2 regions of the Labrenzia sp. CP4 genome follow, and region 1 is predicted to be linked to the other one. Evidence: riboswitches for the same ligand, from Rfam matches in the RefSeq annotation. Region 1 holds a riboswitch; the other holds the start of a gene.
What was found. Region 1 has a riboswitch for S-adenosylmethionine ahead of ACP90_RS21735 (O-succinylhomoserine sulfhydrylase). Riboswitches for the same ligand answer to the same signal wherever they lie in the genome.
Positions count from the first base shown of each region.

Region 2: linked by a shared signal. The riboswitch ahead of ACP90_RS23255 (hypothetical protein) and the one ahead of ACP90_RS21735 (O-succinylhomoserine sulfhydrylase) in region 1 are both predicted to bind S-adenosylmethionine.

Region 1 covers NZ_CP011927.1:4,744,799-4,748,698, reverse strand. The annotation lists gene ACP90_RS21750 (ion transporter) at 1-326, shown strand, start outside; gene ACP90_RS21745 (YigZ family protein) at 559-1,107, opposite strand; gene ACP90_RS21740 (2'-deoxycytidine 5'-triphosphate deaminase) at 1,114-2,250, opposite strand; SAM riboswitch at 2,389-2,468, shown strand; gene ACP90_RS21735 (O-succinylhomoserine sulfhydrylase) at 2,514-3,713, shown strand; gene ACP90_RS21730 (CDP-alcohol phosphatidyltransferase family protein) at 3,710-3,900, opposite strand, start outside.
Region 2 covers NZ_CP011927.1:5,075,082-5,078,981, reverse strand. The annotation lists gene ACP90_RS23270 (group III truncated hemoglobin) at 1-310, shown strand, start outside; gene ACP90_RS23265 (hypothetical protein) at 301-522, shown strand; gene ACP90_RS23260 (acyl-CoA thioesterase) at 788-1,132, shown strand; gene ACP90_RS23255 (hypothetical protein) at 1,361-1,660, opposite strand; SAM-I-IV-variant riboswitch at 1,702-1,826, opposite strand; gene ACP90_RS23250 (YoaK family protein) at 1,924-2,613, shown strand; gene ACP90_RS23245 (ABC transporter ATP-binding protein) at 2,642-3,391, opposite strand; gene ACP90_RS23240 (ABC transporter permease) at 3,388-3,900, opposite strand, start outside.

The DNA of each region.
Region 1 (3,900 bases):
GGTTCGGCAATCTCGGCGCATCGCTCTACACGCTGTTCCAGGTCATGACCTTGGAAAGCTGGTCCATGGGCATCGTGCGTCCGGTCATGGATGTCTATCCCTATTCCTGGCTGTTCTTTGTCCCCTTCATCCTGTGCACGGCCTTCACGGTGCTGAACCTCTTTATCGGTATCATCGTCTCCGCCATGCAGGAGGAACACGAGGCTGAAGCCGACGCCAACCGTCAGGCCATCCATGACGACACAGGGCTGATCCTGGAAGAGGTCAGGGCGCTTCGAGCAGAACTGAAAGAGCTGAAGGCGGAAGCCGGCAAGACGCGGACGTAAGGCGGCGCGGTGGACTGAAGCAGAGGCATCAGCCGATGAACCGAGAGCTATAGACTATCCGAGGCGTCGTCCCTTGGCTGAACCGTGGGAACCAGGACACTCCGTCTCCTGAACCAATTGTCTCTTTGTGACCAAGATCCCCGTATGGATTGCCGGATCAAGCCCGGCAATGACGACTGGGGGAGGGGCCGGCCCTAGTGACTTGGAAGGAGTGACGGGACGTCGACGCTCCCTAAAGTTCAGCCAGAACCTCTTCCGGCCCTTCGACGGTCAGCGTCACTCCGTCTTCGGTGTAGTCGCGCGCCATCACCGTCAGGCCGAGGGTCTCGATCCGCCGTTCCAGTTCCGATCCGGACGCAAAATCTGCGCGAACTGTTTTCGACAGTATCTTTTGAAACAGTACCAGGTCGGCGTTGTTGATCGCATCCTGCGCTGCGCCTGAATAGGCTCGGGCCAGGCCCCCACCGCCGAGTTTCGTTCCGCCGAAATAACGCACGATCAGAACAGCGCAGTTGATCAGGTCTGCCCCTTGCAGCACGCGCAATGTTGGCATGCCGGAGGTGCCTGCCGGTTCACCGTCGTCCTTGCCACTCTCCTCAATCCGGTCGTCCTCCAGAAGTCTCCGGTGCGCCGTGACGATGTGATTGGCCTTCTTGTGCTCCTTGCGCAGCTCTTCCATCCGCTGGTCGAACATGTCCACCGGCACCAGATGCGCCAGAAAGCGGGACTTCCGGTCTTCCAGAAATCCTTCAAACTCACGGGTGACGGTTTTCAGGGCCATCGGCGGTCAGGCGGGTGCCTTGAAGTGCTTGGACAGCTTGAGTGCCTGGCCCTGATAGTTGGAGCCGATGCCTTCACCGTAGAGTGTCGCCGGGCGCTCCGCCATGTGTTCATAGACCAGACGCCCGATGGTCTGGCCGTGTTCCACGATGAACGGGACATCATGCGAGCGGACTTCAAGAACCGCGCGCGAGCCGACACCACCGGCACTGGCGTGGCCAAAACCGGGATCGAAGAAGCCTGCATAATGGACGCGGAATTCGCCGACGAGCGGATCGAACGGCACCATTTCGGCCGCATAGTCCGGCGGCACATGCACAGCTTCCTGGCTGACCAGAATATAGAATGCATCCGGGTCGAGGATAAGTTCCGCCCGCTGGCGGCGATAGATAGGTTCCCAGAAATCCAGAACGTCCTGCGCGCCGACGACATCCACATCGATCAGTCCGGAGTGTTGCTTGGCGCGATATCCGATCAGGCTGTCGGGTCCGGTCCCTTCCAGATCGATGGAGAGCTGCACACCGTTGCCGATGCGTTCGTTGCCACCGCTCATCAATGTGTGGGCCTTATGCACCTCTTCCAGCTCCGCATCGGGAATGAGCGATTGACCGCGCCGGAAACGGATCTGGCTGAGGCGGGACCCGGACCGCACGAGGATCGGAAAGGTCAGCGGCGAGATTTCGGCATAAAGCGGACCGGTGTAGCCGGCCGGAATGGTGTCGAAGGCAAGGCCGTTGTCTGTGATGACGCGGGTGAAGACATCCAGGCGGCCGGTCGAGCTTTTCGGGTTGGCAGTTGCCGAAATATCGGGAGCCAGGGCGAGGCTTTCCTGCAGCGGCACGATATAGACGCAGCCTGTTTCAAGGACGGCACCTTCGCTCAGGTCGACCGTGTGCAGTTTCATCTGCTCAAGCCGAGCCGCTACCTGGATGTCGGGGCCCGGCAGGAAGCTGGCACGCACCCGGTAGGCTTCCTTGCCCAGACGCAGGTCGAGGCTGGCAGGCTGTATCTGACCGGTGACAGGCGGCGCGTCCGCTGAAATCTCTCCGGCGGCGAACATGGCCTGGATTACCCGTTCCGGCAGAATGCCGTTTGCTGTGAGAAGTGCGCTTCCGTTCAAGACCTGACCCGCTGTGACGTTCATGAAGATGTTCCGCATTATGCTGGTCTATGGTCATTAAAGGATCGGGCCGCCCGCGCCAACAGGCATTCTGGCAGAACGGGGCTTTTGAGAGGATCGTGCGCAAGACAATTGACCTGTGCCTGCTTTTCCCGTAGGACAGGCTCACTTCGTGGTGATTTGGGCCGGCCGGCTTGCAGCCACGTTAAACAAGTTGCTAAAAAGGCCGGAGGTGAGAACCCCGGTCTTGAGGCTGGGGTTTTTTGCGTTTGGAGCGAATGAAAGACATGACTGAGACCACCAAGACCGGAAACAAGAACTGGCGCCCTGCAACCACTCTGGTTCATGGCGGCACCATGCGGTCACCGTTTGGTGAGACCTCGGAGACCATCTACCTGACCCAGGGCTTCACCTACAGCGGTGCCGAAGCTGCCGAGGCCAGGTTCAATGGCGAGGACCCGGGTTATGTCTATTCGCGCTATGCCAACCCGACCGTCACCATGTTCGAGGACCGCATCAAGGCGCTTGAAGGGGCTGAGGCCGCACGGGCAACCGCCAGCGGCATGGCGGCTGTCAATCTGGCGCTGATGGCAGCGGTAAGGGCAGGCGATCACGTGATTGCCGCCAAGGCCCTGTTCGGCTCCTGCCGCTATATTTGCGAAACATTGTTGCCGCGCTTCGGCGTTGAAAGCACGCTGGTAGACGGAACGGACATCGAGCAGTGGAAGGCGGCTGTCCGGCCGAACACCAAGGCCCTGTTCCTGGAAAGCCCGACCAACCCGACGCTGGAAGTCATCGACATCGAGGCCGTGGCACAGATCGCCAAGGAAGCCGGTGCTCGTCTGATCGTCGACAACGTGTTTGCGACCCCGCTGTATCAGTCGCCGTTTCAGCTCGGTGCCGATGTGGTCGTCTATTCGGCCACCAAGCACATCGATGGCCAGGGCCGGTGCCTCGGCGGTGTGATCCTGTCGGACGAGGAATGGATCAACGACGAGGTCATGCCTTTCATCAAGCATACCGGTCCGCACATGAGCCCGTTCAGTGCCTGGGTCCTGTTGAAGGGCCTGGAAACGCTGCCGCTGCGCGTTGCGCGCCAGACGGAAACGGCGGGCAGGATTGCCGACTATCTGGCAAGCCAGTCCAAGGTCGCGCGGCTGATCTATCCGGGCCGGGACGACCACCCGCAGGCCGATGTTGCCAAACGCCAGATGAGCGGCGGATCCACCATGCTGGCGATGGAAATCGAGGGCGGCAAGGAAACCGCGTTCCGTTTCACAAACGCGCTGGAAATCGTCAAGATTTCCAACAACCTGGGCGACGCCAAGAGCCTGATCACCCATCCGGCGACGACCACGCACCAGTCGATTGGCGAGGAAGCGCGCGCGGAACTCGGTATCACCGATGGTATCCTGCGGCTTTCAATCGGTCTGGAGGATCCGCAGGATCTGCTGGAAGATATCGAGAAGGCGCTCCAGGCGATCTAACGGCCTGTCTGCCGCAGCGCCTTCACGCCAATGAGCACCCGGGCGCCGGCGGACACGACGCATATCGCGGCAAAACCATAGGCAAGCGCAGGAAACCAGGCGGGGACCAGGGCCATCAGCAGGAATAGCGCGATGGTCTCGGTACCTTCGGCCAGCCCGCCTATGTAATAGAGCGATTTGGAGCCCT
Region 2 (3,900 bases), 330 kb from region 1:
GGAAGAGCACCTGCCGAAGATGGAAGCCTTCTGGCAATCCGTCCTGATGAAGAACGGCGCCTACAAGGGCAAGCCCGTGCCGGCTCACTTGAAACAGAAGGAGCTGGTAAGCACGGATTTTGGCGAATGGCTCAGTGTCTTCCGGCCCGTCATCCGTGAATTGTTCGTACCGGACCTTGCAGACGAGATTGTGGCCATTGCCGAACGCATCGCGCAGAGCCTGTGGCTGGCCACTTTCGGAACCCCCGGAGCCAATCCGCCTGCCGAACTGACATCGCAACCCTCTGAATGGAGCGGATCATGCTGGTAACGATTGTCCTGATAGCGGAAGTGCTGGTGTTCGTCTGGTTCACCGTCTTTTCGCTGATGCTTCTGTCCATGTATCTGGATTCGCGCGGCATGCCGCTGCCGAAACTGGATGTCGCTGGCCGCACACTCATCGGCAGCGCGAAACTGGCCTTCATCACCGGCATCGTCGCCCTTTCGGCGATGACAGTCCTTGAAATCCAGGCCTTCAGCTAGAAAGCAACCGAAATGAATACCTCCAACCTTCTGCATCGCGGCCTGCCGATCCTGCTGATCTGGGTCGCTGCCCCCATGCCGTTGTGGATCATGGCAATCCTGATGTTTGTCCTTTGACGGTGGACTTGATCCGCAGTTCCTTCTGAGGCCCTCCGATCAACCACTTCTATTCTTGCAGGTGATGACCTAGTCTTCTTGCGAGAATCAGCGGAGGGGCTCAGGCGTGTACGACGAAAAGCCGACAGGCGATCTGACATTGCGCACCATGGCAATGCCTGCCGACACCAATGCCTCGGGAGATATTTTCGGGGGCTGGGTGTTGTCGCAGATGGACCTGGCAGGCGGTATCGCAGCCGGTCAGCGGGCCGAGGGACGTGTCGTGACCATCGCGGTCGACAAGATGAAATTCATCCGGCCTGTCCATGTGGGCGACGTGCTGTGCGTTTATGCCGAAGTCCTTCGTGTCGGCAACTCGTCGATGGAAATCAAGCTTGAATCCTGGGCCCTGCGCCATCGCTACGGCCACCGTGAAAAGGTGACCGAAGCGGTCTTCACCATGGTGGCCGTCGATGACGGCGGCAAGCCGCGCCCGGTCCCCAAGAGGGACTGAGCGCCGCGATCTCATCCGGCTTGATTTCCCTAAACTCATCCTGAGGAAGCGCGTCAGCGCTGTCTCGAAGGATGGGCGGCATATTGATGAGAAAGCGGCCCATCACTCGATACGGGCCTTCGAGACAGGCCTTCGGCCTTCCTCAGGTTGGGGCGAGTTGTTGCAGCACGCCTGTATCAAAGAAATAGGCAGAGTGCAGACGTTGGCACCACACGGGGGGCACCCCCGTCAGTGTCTGACGGGTCCGTGCCGGTTGAGAATATCGGCAAAGAGGTCTTCATCGACAGCGCAGGTGCAGCCGTTCGCCCACAGTTGAAGCAGCGTTTTCAAACGCTCGGTGCGGGCGGTCTGGCTGAGCGGCGCCTTGTGCCGTGGTAGACCACCCAGGATGCGCAGGGATTTGATCCGCGCCAGCACGCAGTCTTCAGCGGCCTGGCACCAGATATCCGTTCCGGCAAGCTTGGAGCTCGCCGCCACATGGTTCTCGATCAGATCTGCCGCACGTCCGGCAAAAGGGTCCTGAGACAAAAAATCCTCCATCGGTTGCCCGAGGAGGACTGGCGCATGCAAATTAACCGCTTAGTTGCCGGAAAGCCTCGGTTGAGGGTCTGACCAGCCGCATCCCTGTTGCGGAAACCACCTTGCCCGGAACGGCAGGTTGGCGAGGGCGCCAGCCCTTCTCTTGATGATGGCGCGCTTATGCCATGTCCAATCCGGCTTGGCAAGTCCGCCAGTGCATGGCACATCTTCCTGAAAGGACTAGCTCGGGAGCACCACAATTGGACCGATCCATGTTGCATCACAGTCGGCCGTTGGTGCCGATCCTGCTCGCCTTTTGTGCCTGCTTCATCGATGTGGTCTGCATTCTCGGCCTGTTTCACACCTTCACGGCATTCATTACCGGAACGCTTGTCGTCTTGTGCACGGAGGTGTTTCACCAGGGGCAAAACGCGGCCCTGAAGGTTTTCGTGCTCGCGGTTTTCTTCGGTTCGACTCTCTTCTGGTTCGTTTCGGTCACTGCGCTGGTGCGCAAAAACAGGATTGCCGTCCGGCATCTGTTTGCGCTCGAAGCTTTGCTGGTGGCGGGCTTCATGTTCGTCGCCGGTCTTGGAGATCCGTCAGCCGGAGGACCGTTGTCTGCCGTCACTCTGACGGCTGTCGGGTTTTCGACCGTGGCCATGTCGTTGCAGAACGTCATCATGCTGACCCTGCTCAACAGGCATGTTCCCACGACCATCATGACCGGCAATACGCTGAAGCTTGTGCTCGGCATCGCCGACTATTTCACGCATCCCGAAACGCGGCCCGACAGCCGCTCCCGGATCCGTCACCAGGCCTTCGTCCTGATGGCCTTCGCGGCCGGAGGCCTCCTGGCGAGTTTCCTGATGACCGTCATGGGGTTCTGGGCGCTTGCGATACCTGTTGCGCTTTTGATGCTGCTGGCGATAGTCCAGCCGGTGCATGAGCCTCAAGTCGCCTGAAACCGGTGCCGGCTACTCAGGCCGAAAATTATGCGCCCAAGCCGGGTGCTTCTTCCCTTTGGTGGTGCCGGTCGTAATCGATGCGGCCGTCGACCAGATGAATACGCCGGTCCATCCTGTCGGCGAGATCGATATCATGGGTAACGGCGACGACGGTGGTCCTTTCGGTCTTCACAATGGCCTGAAGACTTTCGAACACCTGTTCCGTCGATACACTGTCGAGACTGCCGGTCGGCTCATCAGCAAGGATCAGCTGCGGTGAATTGGCAAGTGCCCGGGCGACAGCGACGCGCTGTCGCTGCCCGCCGGACAATTGCTCCGGGCGGCGGTGAAGAAACTCTTCCAGACCCAGCGCCGCCAGAAGCTCCGTCGCATGGTCGAGTTGGGCCTTGGGGCTGCGTTTGCCGAGCCGCTGCATCGGTATCATCACGTTTTCCAGTGCGGTAAATTCCGGTAGCAGGAAGTGAAACTGAAAGACGAAGCCGAGTTTTTCCAAGCGAAGATGCGCCATTTCGGCAGATGTCAGCGCATGAGTGGGAAGGCCGTCTATCCGGACCTCGCCTGACGTCGGCCTGTCGAGGAGGCCAAGCAGATACAGAAGCGACGATTTCCCGGAACCGGACGGACCGGTAATGGCAACGAACTCCGCCTCGCCAACCTGAAAGCTGACATCCTGTACCAGTGTCACCGGCACGATGGCCGGCAGGATGCGGGTGAGGTTGCTCGCTTCCAGCAGAACGTCGCCGGGAGCCGTCTGTTTTTCCGGGGAAGGGGTCATGTCGCCCCTCGGATTATGTCGACAGGATTGAGCCGGGCGGCTTTCCTGGCGGGAATGTAGCCGGCGATCCCGGATGAAAACAGCGCCAACAGGCAGGCTATGATGTAGTGCAGGGCGGAAAAATAGATCGGCAGGTGGGTCATCTCCACGTCCTGGGTAAATTCGAATTTGACCGACGCGAGATAGCTCGACAGTCCGAAGCCGAGCGCCGAACCTGCAATAGCTCCCAGGATACCGATCACAAGTCCCTCGAGCACGAAGATCTGCTGAATATCGACTTCCGGAAATCCCAGTGACTTCAGGATCGCGATATCACGCGCCTTTTCGTGCACGATCGTCGAGACGATGTTGAAGATGCCGAAGCCGGCTACCACCAGAATGGCCCCGACAACCGTGTACATGATCACGTTGCGTACGAAGAAGGCCTCCATCAGCCCCTCGTTGGCCTCTTCCCAGGAAACCGCCTTGTAGCCGAGCTGCCGCTCGGCCCGTGCGGCAACCGCGTTGGC